Regions from separate parts of the Streptomyces sp. P9-A4 genome, predicted to be linked through region 1. Evidence: riboswitches for the same ligand, from Rfam matches in the RefSeq annotation. Region 1 holds a riboswitch; each other region holds the start of a gene.

Region 1 (4,336 bases):
GCGCACACTTCCGGTGGAGTTCTCCCCATCCGCGCGTCTCCCGTGAGCCCACGGTGAACTGACGGAGCGTCAAGACTGTGATCTTCGCGTGATCGTGCGGCCATCGACTTGTGATGAGCGTTCGAATGCGGCTACGTTTCGCCGCAGTCTCAGCCGTCACGCGAAAGGCGCTCCTATGCGTTCCGGGAACGGACGACACCGTCGCCCCCGTCAGGCCCCCGCCCTCGTCGTCGCCGCGGGCGTGACCGGATCCGCCATGGCGCTGCCGCTGCTCGCCACCGGATCCGCCTCCGCCGCCGACGCCGCCACCTGGGACCGGGTCGCCGAGTGCGAGTCCGGTGGCCAGTGGAGCGCCAACTTCGGCAACGGCATGTACGGCGGCCTCCAGTTCACCCAGGACAGCTGGGAGCGCCACGGCGGCCTGGCGTACGCGCCCAGCCCCGACCTGGCCAGCCGCGCCCAGCAGATCGCGGTGGCCGAGAAGGCGCTCGCGAAGGGCTCCCTGGAATGGGCCACCTGCGCGCCGATCGCCGGCCTGAAGAACGACGGCACGGCCCCCGGCGTGAACCCGGGCCCGGCCGCGCTGCCGAAGGCCCCCGCGGGACCGGTCGCCGAGTCGAACCGGACCTCGGGTCTGCCGTCCACCGGCACCGCCCAGGCGGCGCGGACGGCGGAGCGGGACGCCCGTACGGCCACGCCCGCGGCTCCCGGCGCCCCGACCGCCCCTGCGGCCCCCACCGCGCCGACGACGCCCCCGGCGGCCACGACGCCGGGCACGCCCACCGCTCCGGGCACTCCGACCACTCCCACCACGCCCGATACATCCGTTACGCCGGACACGTCCGCCACGCCCGGCGCGCCGGGCGATGGCGTGTCGTCGGCCACTCCCGGGACCGGGAAGCACCGGGGCGGGGCCGCTCCGGAGAGCGGTACGAAGTCGGGCACTTCGCCCGAATCGGGCCGACACGCCTCGACCGGCGTCGAGCTCGCGGGGGACACCGCGGCGGCGCCCACGCCTGACGCCATGAAGAATTCGGGCGCAACGGACACTTCCGGCACTTCGGGCGCGTACACCGTGCGGCCGGGTGACAGCCTGTCCGACATCGCGCGGCAGAACGAACTCCCCGGAGGGTGGACGGCGCTCTATGACGCCAACCGCCGGACCGTCGGCATCGATCCGGACCTCATCCTCCCTGGTCAGAGCCTCGACCTGACGAACGGTCCGCTCGCGAAGGCGGAGTGATTCGGGGTCAAATGTCCGGTTCTGGGCAAGTGAGACATGGGTCTCTTCGCCCCAACTGGCGTGTCTCGTCCGAGAAATCCGCTCCCGTTACCTCTCACCTGCACAAACGCCCCCAACCGGAAGGCAAGCAGGGGCGATATTTCCGCAATACGCCTCTTTGAACTTCCGGTGGGTCTGTGTCTACGGTCGTCACCGCTCGCCACCGCGGGCCCCGTCGACCGAAACGCCGAATCCTGCCGTCGGCCGATGGGAACAGTCGTCGCGTCAGCGCCGAAGGCAGGAGTGGGGGACCCAAGGTAAGTGCCGGTCCCGGCCGTTGAGAAAGACGGCCGACGACGGGCTTGGGGTGAAGCCGCGTGCAAGGACACGCGGCCGGGCAACTTTCCGGCCCGAACCCGACAGCTCACCTCACAGGCGTCGGTGAGGAGTATTTCCATGCTGTTTTCCGGTAAGGGCAAACACCGTCGTCCCTCCAAGGCCACCCAGGTCGCCACGCTCGTCGGCGTCACCGGTGTCGCCGTCGCCGCCCCGCTGATGACCGCGGGCACCGCCTCGGCCGCCACGGTCTCCGAGTGGGACCGCGTCGCCCAGTGCGAGTCCGGCGGCAACTGGTCCATCAACACGGGCAACGGCTACTACGGCGGCCTCCAGTTCTCGGCCTCCACCTGGGCCGCGTACGGCGGCACCGCCTACGCCTCGACCGCCAACCAGGCGTCGAAGTCCCAGCAGATCGCCATCGGCGAGAAGGTCCTCGCGGGCCAGGGCAAGGGTGCCTGGCCGAGCTGTGGCGTGGGCCTCTCCGGTGCCTCCTACGACGGCGGCGCCGCCGAGAGCACCCCGAAGACCGCCACCCAGCAGCCGCGCCAGCAGCCGAAGCAGGAGCGGAAGGCCGAGCAGCCGACCACCCGCAGCGAGCAGCGCCAGGCCCCGAAGAAGGCCGCGCAGCAGCAGGCCGCGCCGAAGGCCGCCAAGCAGACCGTCACCACCCCGGCCGGCAAGACGGTCAAGAAGGGCGACGGCGAGTACAAGGTCGCGGCCGGCGACACCCTCAGCAAGATCGCCCAGGCGCACGGCGTCAAGGGCGGCTGGGCCAAGCTCTTCGAGCTGAACAAGGACGTCGTCGAGAACGCCGACCTTATCTACCCGGGCCAGCAGCTCCACCTGAAGTAAGGCCCGGCGGTCCCGGTGAGTCCGGCGGCTCACATGGACCTCACGACCCTCCCGCGGTGACCACCCCGGCCCGACGCGCCCTCCCCCCGTGCGCGTCGGGCCGGGGTTCCCCCGTTCCGGGGGCGCTTTTTGTGGTTACTGTCCAGTAGATCCGGGGTCCTTCGTCCCGAGATACATGCCCTTGGGTCCTTTTTCGTCCCAGGGGGCGGGCGCCCGGCTGGCCGGAGGCTCCGAGCCGGTTAGGCTCTTGTCGCAAGGCCGGTCGACCCTGCGCCGGCCATGCGTCACATCCAGCGTCACATCCCAAAAAGGAGATGCTCGTGCCGTCCATCGACGTCGTCGTAGCCCGGGAAATCCTGGACTCCCGAGGCAACCCCACGGTCGAGGTCGAGGTCGGCCTCGACGACGGCAGCACCGGTCGTGCTGCTGTTCCGTCCGGCGCCTCCACCGGTGCGTTCGAGGCCATCGAGCTTCGCGACGGTGACCCGAACCGCTACATGGGCAAGGGTGTCGAGAAGGCCGTCCTCGCCGTCATCGAGCAGATCGGCCCGGAGCTCGTCGGCTACGACGCCACCGAGCAGCGCCTGATCGACCAGGCCATGTTCGACCTGGACGCCACCGAGAACAAGGGCTCGCTCGGCGCCAACGCCATCCTCGGCGTCTCCCTCGCCGTCGCGCACGCCGCGTCCGAGGCCTCGGACCTCCCGCTCTTCCGCTACCTCGGCGGCCCGAACGCGCACCTGCTGCCCGTTCCGATGATGAACATCCTGAACGGTGGGTCGCACGCCGACTCCAACGTCGACATCCAGGAGTTCATGATCGCCCCGATCGGCGCGGAGTCCTTCTCCGAGGCCCTCCGCTGGGGCGCCGAGATCTACCACACGCTCAAGGGTGTGCTGAAGCGCAAGGGCCTCTCCACCGGCCTCGGCGACGAGGGCGGCTTCGCCCCGAACCTCGAGTCGAACCGCGCCGCCCTCGACCTCATCGTCGAGGCCATCAAGGAGGCCGGCTACACCCCGGGCTCCGACGTCGCGCTCGCGCTCGACGTCGCCGCGTCCGAGTTCTACAAGGACGGCAAGTACGAGTTCGAGGGCAAGTCCCGCTCGGCCGCCGAGATGACCGAGTACTACGAGGAGCTCGTCTCCGCGTACCCGATGGTCTCCATCGAGGACCCGCTGTTCGAGGACGACTGGGCGGGCTGGAAGGTCCTCACCGACAAGCTGGGCGCCAAGGTCCAGATCGTCGGCGACGACCTCTTCGTCACCAACCCGGAGCGTCTGGCCCGCGGCATCGAGGAGGGCACCGCGAACGCCCTCCTGGTCAAGGTCAACCAGATCGGCTCGCTGACCGAGACGCTGGACGCCGTCGAGCTGGCCCAGCGCAACGGCTTCAAGTGCATGATGTCCCACCGCTCCGGCGAGACCGAGGACGTCACCATCGCCGACCTCGCCGTCGCGGTGAACTGCGGCCAGATCAAGACCGGCGCCCCGGCCCGCTCGGACCGCGTCGCCAAGTACAACCAGCTGCTGCGCATCGAGGAGATCCTCGACGACGCCGCGGTCTACGCCGGCCGCAGCGCCTTCCCGCGCTTCAAGGGCTGACCTGCCCCGACGCTGTAGATACGTCCGTCCCCGCACTCGGTCCCGTACCGTGTGCGGGGACGTCCGCGTGAACAGGGGAGGCGACACGACATGGCCGCGAAGGACCGGGACCGGTTCTCGACCGCGACCCGGATCAGACTGCTCGGCGAGCAGACCGCCGCCCGTGTCTACCGCTCCCAGACCCGCCGTCAGGCCCGCCGCTCCCGGCTCACCGGCCGCGCGGCCTTCCTCGCACTGGTCGTCTGCTCCCTCGTCGTGGCGCTCGCCTACCCCATGCGGAGCTACGTCTCCCAGCAGGGCGAGATCGCCGACCAGGAGCGCA
Region 2 (4,336 bases), 2.8 Mb from region 1:
CCGACGCGCGCCCCGGCGACCCGCTCTACGACCGCGGCATGGGCTCGGTCCCCAAGGTGACCGGATCGACCCCGGACGACATCGCGGCGGCGATCCGCGCCGATGTCGTCGCGGGGACGCTGCCGCAGGTGTCGTGGGTGGTGGCGAGCGAGGCGTTCTCGGAGCACCCGTACGCCCCGCCCGGGGACGGCGCGCACTTCGTCGACCTGGTCTACCGCGCGCTCGCGGCCGACGCCGAGGTCTTCGACTCGACCGCGCTCTTCCTCAACTACGACGAGAACGACGGCTTCTTCGACCATGTGCCGCCGCCGGTCGCTCCGCCCGGCACGCCGGACGAGTACCTCGACGGCGTCCCGATCGGCCTCGGCTTCCGCGTCCCCATGATTGTCATGTCCCCGTGGACCCGGGGTGGCTGGGTGAGCTCCGAGGTCTTCGACCACACCTCCGTGCTCCGCTTCATGGAGAGCTGGACGGCGGCCCTCGGCACCCCCGCCACCTGCCCCAACATCAGCGCCTGGCGGCGGAAGGTGACGGGCGATCTGACCGGCGTGTTCGACTTCGCCCACCCGGTGTACGGGGTGCCGGCCGGCCTTCCGGCCACGGCGAAGGTCATCGGCCAGTCCACCTGCGGCCCGCTGCCCAACCCGGCCCCGCAGAACAACGCCCTGCCCGCGCAGGAGTCCGGCACCCGGCCGGCCCGCGCCCTGCCCTACCAGGTGAACGGCAACCTCGACCGCTTCGAGTTCGGCGCCGCCGGAAAGATCCTGGCCTGGTTCTCGATGACCAACCAGGGCACCGAGGCCAAGCGGGCGGCGCACTTCTCGATCCACCCCCACCAGTACCGCGACACGGCCGCCTGGCAGTACACGGTCGACGCCGGCGCCACCGCGTCCGACTACTTCAACATCGGCCTCGGGTCGGGTTCCGGCAAGTACGACATCTCGATGATGGGCCCCAACCGCTTCCTGCGCCGCTTCATCGGCGACGCGTCCAAGGCGGGCAAGGCCATCGAGGTGGCGGCCCGGTTCGCGACCGAACCGGGCACGGGCAGGACGGCCCTCTACTTCAAGCTGAGCAACACCTCGGCCGGGCCGGTGACCTTCACCGTCCGCTCGAACGCCTACCGTACGGACGGCCCGTGGACGTACACCGTCCCGGCGAACTCCACCCGCGAGGACTTCTTCAACGCGGTGGCGTACACCAACGGCTGGTACGACTTCACGGTCCTCGCCGACATCGACGGGACCTGGTCGCGCCGGTACACCGGCCACATCGAGACCGGGGCGCCGAGCATCAGCGGGTGAGTCCGGGGCCGCGTCAGCGGCCCGCGAGCGCGGCGCGGTGGATCGTGGCATCGAGCAGGGCCACCGCGTCGGCCGCCGTACGGCCGGGGGCCCGGTTCCACGGCCCGATCAGCTCGTGCCAGCCGCGCGAGCGCAGCTCGGTCATGATCCAGGCGGCGGCCTCGTTCATCGTCGTCGCACCGCCGTAGCCGAGGCGGTGGGCGGCCAGCAGGGCGCCGCAGACGCACCGGGCTCCCCGGGCGTCGCGCAGCTTGTAGGGGGCGTTCTGCCAGCCCCACTCCGTCAGCACCAGGCGCGCGTAGCCGAGGTGGACGGAGGGGCGCAGCTCGGGCTGTCCGATGCGGCGCCAGGAGTGCAGCCGGTCGGGCAGGACCGCCCCGAGCCGGCCGGGGAGGCGGCGCTCGACGGGCAGGGGCGGGGGGAGCGCGTCGAGCGCGTCGGCGACGAGGCGGTCCACCGGGACGGTGAGCAGCCGTCTCCATCGCTCCACGTCCGGCGCCGGTACGGCCGTGGGCGCGGGGGCGGGGGCGGCCGTGGGCGCGGGGGTCCAGTCCGTGACGATCCGCTGCCAGGTCGCGCTCTCGTAGAGCGCGACGGCCTCGCGGTCGAGGGTGTCCGGGCTGAGCAGGGGGGTGGAGGGCGACATCCGGGCGGCTCCTCGGTCGGGGTCGCTCCCATCTTTCAGGAAGAATGTCTGGTTTGCGACTTTTACCCCGCCCTGTACGCACCTCCAGTAGGTCTTTACGGCACGATTCCCCATTAACCGAATTACCTCACATATTCGGACATTGAACACCTGGTGACGCGACTCACTTTTCCGGACACGCCCCTCCGGCCGTCGCCCGCCGAGGCCGTGCCGGACAAGGGAGTTCCACGGCGACGAGTTCCCGTCGATCTTGAATTACGTGAATTCCGTGATCCTTCACGGAGGCCATCGCTCCGGCCCTCTTGTTCTCCATCGCATTACTGGCCTACGGTCACCTCCATTCGAGCGGATCGCCGAATCCTGCCACCGCTCGAAATACCTCCCTTTTCACCCGACGGCAGGAGCGGGGGACCCACGAATACGCCGACCCGGATTCCGGGACGGCTCGGGGTGCAGCCGCGTGCGCGCGGCCGGACATCTCCCGTCCGAACCCGACAGCTCACCCCGCAGGCGCCGGAGAGGACACCGTCATGCCTGCAGTCGCCAAACACCGCCGCACCCGCCGCAACCCCGTCTCCCGTGGATGGGCGCTGGTCGGGACGGGTGGGGCCGCCATCGCCCTGCCCCTGATCGCCCCCGCGGGAGCCAGTGCCGCGCCCGTCTCGGCAGCACCGGAAATCGCCGTGCGCGCCGTCGCCGCCCCCGCCGCTCCGGCCGCCCTCGCGGCACCGGCCAAGGCTCCGGCAGCCCCCGCCACCGCACGCACCTACACCGTCGTCGGTGGCGACTCGCTTTCCCTGATCGCCAAGAAGAAGGGAATTCAGGGCGGCTGGAAGGACCTTTACCGGGCCAACAGGGCGACTGTGGGTGACAATCCGTCACTTATTCATCCGGGACTTGAACTGACGATTCGTCGGGATTCCGCGAAGGCCGCCCCCGCGCAGGCGAAGAAGTCCTCCGCGACCACCGAGCGGGCGAGTCGCTCCGAGCGCCGGGCCGCCCCCGCCCCCGTCACCGCCGCCGTCGCCACCGGCACGGGCGCCTCCGCCACCCAGGCCCTGCCCGTCGCCGCTCCGGCCGCCGTCCAGGCCGCCCCTGCCGCGGCCACCCGGTACGCCGACAACCTCGACGGCTGGATCCGGGAGTCGCTGGACATCATGGCCCAGCACGGCATCCCCGGCTCGTACGACGGCATCCTCCGCAATGTGATGCGCGAGTCCTCGGGCAACCCCCAGGCCATCAACCTCTGGGACTCCAACGCGTCGGCCGGCACGCCCTCCAAGGGTCTGCTCCAGGTCATCGAGCCGACCTTCCAGGCCTACCACGTGCCCGGTACGGCCCTGGACCTGTTCGACCCGGTCGCCAACATCACCGCCGCCTGCAACTACGCGGCCGACCGCTACGGCTCCATCGACAACGTCAACGGCGCCTACTGATCCCGGAAGTGCCCGGTGAACCAGGAGGTGGCGAGCTCCGCCACCTCCTCCAGGGCGCCCGGCTCCTCGAACAGATGGGTGGCGCCCTCCACGACCTCGAGCCTGCTCTCGCAGCGCAGCAGCGACCGCGCCCGCCGGTTGAGGTCGAGGACCAGCGCGTCCCTGCCTCCGACCACGAGCAGCGTCGGCGCGCGGACCCGCGCCAGGTGGTCGGCCGCGAGGTCCGGCCGGCCGCCACGCGAGACGACCGCGGCCACCTGCGAGGACGGATCGCCCGCCGCCCACAGCGCGGCGGCCGCTCCCGTACTGGCCCCGAAGTACCCGAGCGGCAGGCCGTCGCTGACCGGCTCCCCGGCCAGCCATTCCGTGGCTCCGGCGAGCCGGCCGGCGAGCAGCGGGGTGTCGAAGACATGGGCCCGGTCGACCGCCTCGGCCTCGGTCAGCAGGTCGAACAGGAGCGTGCCGAGGCCCGCCCGGTTGAGCGCGGCGGCGACGGCACGGTTGCGTGGACTGTGCCGGCCGCTGCCGCTGCCGTGGGCGAACAGGACGATGCCGGTGGCGCCTTCGGGCACCGCGAGCCGCCCGGCGAGGGTGACCCCGGGGAGCGGGACGCGGACGTCCGCGTCCTGGACGACCGGGTCGTGCGCGGCGCGGATCCGGTCGAGACAGGCGACCACCTCGGCGTCGGGGGTCTGGGAGAAGTCCTGATAGAACTGGCCGATAGCGTAGAACGGTTCCGGCGTACGGACGCTCACCGTCTCGTCGGCCTCGCCGCCGAGACGGGCCGTCCAGCCGTGCGGTGCGACCGGGACAGCGAGCACGATCCGGGCGGCGCCCCTGGCCCGTACCACCCGGCAGGCCGCGAGGGCGGTGGCGCCGGTGGCGAGCCCGTCGTCGACGATCAGGACCGTGCGCCCCTCCAGGGGCACGGCCGGTCTGCTCCCCCGGTA
Region 3 (4,336 bases), 1.1 Mb from region 1:
CCCCTTGAAGTGGGGGTGGGCGCCGACCTTGGTGGCGACGACGATGTCCTCGCGGTTGCCGCGGGAGGCGAGCCAGCGGCCGATGACCGTCTCGGACTCGCCGCCCTCGTTGCCCTCGGCCCAGGCGGAGTAGACATCGGCGGAGTCGACGAAGTTGCCGCCCGCGGCGGCGTAGGCGTCGAGGACGGCGAAGGACTGCGCCTCGTCGGCGGTCCAGCCGAAGACGTTGCCGCCCAGGGCGAGGGGGAAGACGTGCAGGTCGGAGCTGCCCAGCGGGCGGAGAGAGGTCATGATCGGTCAACCTTCCGCGCCGCCGGGCGTATTCCGTACGGGCTCCGGGGCGCATTCCGTAGGGGATGCGCCCCGGGCCCCTACGGGGTCCCCGACCTCAGAGGGTGAGGCCCTTGGAGCGGAGCCAGTCCGCCGGGTCGATGCCGTCGCCGCCGGGCGTGTGCACCTCCATGTGGAGGTGGGCGCCGGTGACGTTGCCGGTGGCGCCGACGCGGCCGATGGTCTCGCCGGTGCCCACGGTCTGGCCCACGCCGACCGTCATGGACGAGAGGTGGCAGTACCAGACCTCGGTGCCGTCCGACAGCTCCAGGACGATCCGGTAGCCGTACGAGCCGGACCAGCCCGCGGACTTCACGGTCGCGCCGTGCACCGCCTTGAGCGGGGTGCCGGTGGGAGCGGCGAAGTCGAGGCCGGTGTGGTGGCCGGAGGACCACATCGAGCCGGACTGCATGTACGTGGCGGTGAGGGTGTAGGAGGAGACGGGCAGCGAGTAGCTCGCGGCCAGCGCGGCAAGCCGCTCGGCCTCCGCCTTCGCCCTGGCCGCCGCCTCCGCCTTGGCCTTCGCTTCCGCCTCGGCCTTCGCCTTGGCCTCGGCCGCCGCCTTCTCCGCCGCGTCGGCCTTGGCCGCCGCCTCGGCCGCGGCCTTCTCGGCCGCCGCCTTCTCCGCCGCGGCCATGTCGGCCGCGTCGGCGGAGGCCTGCTGCTGCTCGGCCTGCTGGAGGATGCGGGCGCGCAGGGCCTCGCCCGCGTCGCCGGTGCCGACCGCGGTCCTGTCGAGCTGCTCGGCCCCCGCACCCTGCTGGGTGTCGGCGCCCTGCTGCTCGTCGAGGGTGGTGTACGTGGCGGCGGTCAGCGGGTTCGGGTTGGCGCGGGCCGCGCTGACCGTCTCGGGGGTCTCGTCGGGGAGGAGGTCGCCGACGCCCGGGAGGTCGTGGGCGTCCGGGAGTCCGAGGTCCGGGAGGTCGGGAAGGTCCGGAAGCGAGATCGCGACCGGGGGCTTCTCCTGCGCGGTGGCGAGGCCGCCGGCGCCGACGGCGGCGATGACACCGACGCCGAGGACGGTGGAGGAACGGGCGAAGTTGGAGCGCTGCTTGACGACCCGGTGCCGGCCGCCGGCGCGGAGGGATCCCTCGGTGGGGTTCCACTCGGTGTCCGGGGCGGCGGGACCCGCACCACCACCGAAGGCATCGAAGGGGGCTTCGGGTACGGGAGTGTTGGACGCCACGAAGGCGCGCTCCTTTCCTTCCTTCTCGCCTACCGGGTTAGCTGACGGGTTCGGAGCAGGAAGGTCTCCTACGGGCACGCTCGCACAGGTGCGAAAGGCCCGATTCACCCCAAGTAGTGGTTCCCCGGTTCCTCTTCAGGATTCGGCGCGCGCGCACGGTGCCGCCTCTTGCGACGGCTGAAACGACCGCGCTGCGTTATCGAACGTTAATAGACAGGGGCTCCCGATTCCAAGCCGTCCCTCTTGATCATTCATTGAAATGGTAGAGAATGGCCCGAGTTGACCCCGCTTCAGAAAGGGGCCGCGGAAGCCGAGCGATCTGACGTTATGTCAATTGTTATCGCAGCGACACCCCGCGACTACGAGCGGTGACCGGGCCCGCCCGGCGGCACCACCGGCATCGTCCGCCGCCGCCCCTGCTGCCCCTCCGACGGACGGCTCACCGCGAGCAGCGCCATGTCGTCCGTCGACCCGCCGCCCGTGTGCAGCCGTACGTCGTCCGCGAGCGCGTCGAGCAGTTCCTCGGGACCCGGGAAGATCCGGCCGGCGAGCCGCGACACCGGGTCGTAGAAGACGCCCGCAGCGTCCCGCGCCTCGGAGAGGCCGTCGGTGTAGAAGAGCAGCGTCGCGCCCGGCGGGAACGGCCGCGCCTCGGCCCGGTCCGGCCACCCCGCGAGATCGCCCATGCCCAGCGGCAGCGCGGGCTCGCCCGGCTCCAGCGAGTCGAGCCGCCCGTCGCCGTACAGCATCAGCGGGGGCGGGTGGCCGCGGTTGACCACCCGTACGAAACCGCCGAAGGTGCCGCTGCCGTCACCGCGCGGGATCTCGGCGAGGACGGCGGTGGTGAACCCCTCGAAGGCGTCGAGCCCGTCCCTGCGGGTGCCCTCCCGGGTCAGCGCCCGTTCGAGGCGCTGCGCCACGCCCTCCAGGTTCCGTTCCTGCTCGGCCGCCTCCCGGAACGCCCCGATGACGACGGCGACCGCCTCGACCGCCTCCATGCCCTTGCCCCTGACGTCCCCGAGGACGAGCCGCACCCCGTAGGGGGTGTCCTGGACGGCGAACAGGTCGCCGCCGATGAACGCGTCCGCGTGCGCCGCCTCGTAACGCGCCGCGCACTGCAGCCCGCCGATCCGCTCGGCGGGCGTCGGCAGCACCGCCTTCTGCGCGGCCTCGGCGATGACCCGCGCCGAGGCGAGCCGTTCGCCGCTGCGGCGCACGACCCGGTTGATGAGGAGGGCGAGCGCGGAGACGGTGACGACGGTCAGGGTCTCGGTGAGGGCCGGCACATCGTCCGCGGTGCCGTTGGAGAGGTGCAGCCCGACGGAGGCGAGGACGGCGGCGATCCCGGTGAGCAGCGTCGTGAGCATCGAGAAGAAGGGCGCGGCAATCAGCGGGGCGGCGGCGAGCATCGGCGAGGCGGTGTACGGATCCGGCGTCGCCACGTCGAACACGACACCGCCCACGATGAGCAGCGGGGGCAGCGCGCGGATGAACCGCCGGGCACCGCCGTACTCGGGACGGCCCTCGCCGCCCCGCCGCCTGCCGCCCGCCGCTCCTAGGGGGTGCCCCACCTGTGGTCTCCTGCCCGGTCCGTACCCGGCCGCGGTCCGCACCGCGCCCTCCCAGGGTGGCCGCCGCCCCGGAGGGCGGCGACTTCCACGGGGCCGACTGGCGTACGGACGGGGCGGCGGGCGGGCGGGGTGGACGCTCAGACCCTCGGCCCCGCTGCTCAGTCCGCCGGGGCGGGTTCCTCCGCCAGGCGCCCGCCCCGGGCGAGCAGCGCCATCGCCCCCGCGCACCCCAGGCCCACCGCGCACAGCGCGAGCCACGGCAGCGCCGACCACCCGGTCACGTCGAGCAGCGCGCCCGTGCCCAGGTTCCCGAGAGTGATCCCGATCCCGCACACCGTGTTGTAGAGCCCGTAGTGGGTGGCCACCCAGCGCCCCCGGGACAGCGCGACGACGGTGTCCATCTCGTAGGGGTAGAGCACCGCGTTCGCCACCGCCAGGACCGCCGCGCACAGCAGCAGCCCCACCGGCCCCCGGCCGAGCGCGGCCGGGACCAGGAACGCGCCGCCCATCAGGGCGAGCCCGAGGACCAGACACCGTTCCCGGCTCAGCCGCCGCTTGCACCAGGCGGTGATCCGCAGCTGCCCGGCGAGCGCGACCAGCGCCGAGACGACGAAGAGCGCGGTCGTGGGGCCCGTCCCGCCGGCCGCGAGCGGCAGCGCCAGATAGACCTGGAAGGACAGCACGTACGAGCCGGTCATCGCGAGCGAGAACAGCCAGAAGGTGCGGTGGGCGAGGACCGTGCGGAACTGCCCCCGCGCCTCCCCGGCCCGCGCCGCCTTCCCCGCCCTTACGGGCATGTACCGGAGCTGTACGAGGGTCAGCCCGGCGAAGAGGACCGCCGCCACCACGCACGTCAGCCGGAACGACACCCCTGTCAGGGCCACCCCGACGAGCGGCCCGAGGAGGATGCCCGCCTGGTAGTAGACGTTGAACAGCGCGAAGGCCTCCACCCGGCGCTCCTCCCCCGCCTCCGCCGCGAGGCAGGCCCGTACGGCGGGGTTGAACAGCGCCCCGGCGAGCCCGGTCGCCAGCGAGGCGGCGATCAGCATCGGCAGCGACTGCGCGAAGGCGAGCGCCCCGAAGCCGACCGTCCGCAGCGCGCAGCCCGCCACGATGAGCGGTTTGAAGCCGAGCCGGTCGGCGAGCGCCCCGCCGACGAGGAACATGCCCTGCTGGGAGAGGTTGCGGGCGCCGAGCACGAGCCCGACCGCCCAGGCCGCCATGCCGAGCCCGTCCGCGAGGTGCGCGG

Evidence for each region. A riboswitch is a leader RNA that binds a small molecule or an ion and turns the genes downstream of it on or off. The one in region 1 is predicted to bind cyclic di-AMP.
Region 2: it holds a riboswitch for cyclic di-AMP, as region 1 does, so the genes downstream of both, V4Y03_RS00295 (LysM peptidoglycan-binding domain-containing protein) here and V4Y03_RS12935 (transglycosylase family protein) in region 1, are expected to answer to the same signal.
Region 3: it holds a riboswitch for cyclic di-AMP, as region 1 does, so the genes downstream of both, V4Y03_RS17850 (M23 family metallopeptidase) here and V4Y03_RS12935 (transglycosylase family protein) in region 1, are expected to answer to the same signal.

The regions. Positions count from the first base shown of each region.
Region 1 covers NZ_JAZIFY010000001.1:2,887,691-2,892,026, reverse strand. Annotated here, with positions in the region: gene V4Y03_RS12945 (cytochrome P450 family protein) at 1-46, shown strand, start outside; gene V4Y03_RS12940 (transglycosylase family protein) at 176-1,243, shown strand; cyclic di-AMP (ydaO/yuaA leader) riboswitch at 1,502-1,675, shown strand; gene V4Y03_RS12935 (transglycosylase family protein) at 1,679-2,413, shown strand; gene eno (phosphopyruvate hydratase) at 2,728-4,014, shown strand; gene V4Y03_RS12925 (FtsB family cell division protein) at 4,105-4,336, shown strand, end outside.
Region 2 covers NZ_JAZIFY010000001.1:65,061-69,396, forward strand. Annotated here, with positions in the region: gene V4Y03_RS00285 (phosphocholine-specific phospholipase C) at 1-1,304, shown strand, start outside; gene V4Y03_RS00290 (DUF6197 family protein) at 1,318-1,950, opposite strand; cyclic di-AMP (ydaO/yuaA leader) riboswitch at 2,302-2,471, shown strand; gene V4Y03_RS00295 (LysM peptidoglycan-binding domain-containing protein) at 2,481-3,386, shown strand; gene V4Y03_RS00300 (alpha/beta family hydrolase) at 3,380-4,336, opposite strand, start outside.
Region 3 covers NZ_JAZIFY010000001.1:3,971,356-3,975,691, reverse strand. Annotated here, with positions in the region: gene V4Y03_RS17855 (aldo/keto reductase) at 1-291, opposite strand, end outside; gene V4Y03_RS17850 (M23 family metallopeptidase) at 389-1,516, opposite strand; cyclic di-AMP (ydaO/yuaA leader) riboswitch at 1,528-1,674, opposite strand; gene V4Y03_RS17845 (PP2C family protein-serine/threonine phosphatase) at 1,876-3,087, opposite strand; gene V4Y03_RS17840 (MFS transporter) at 3,246-4,336, opposite strand, start outside.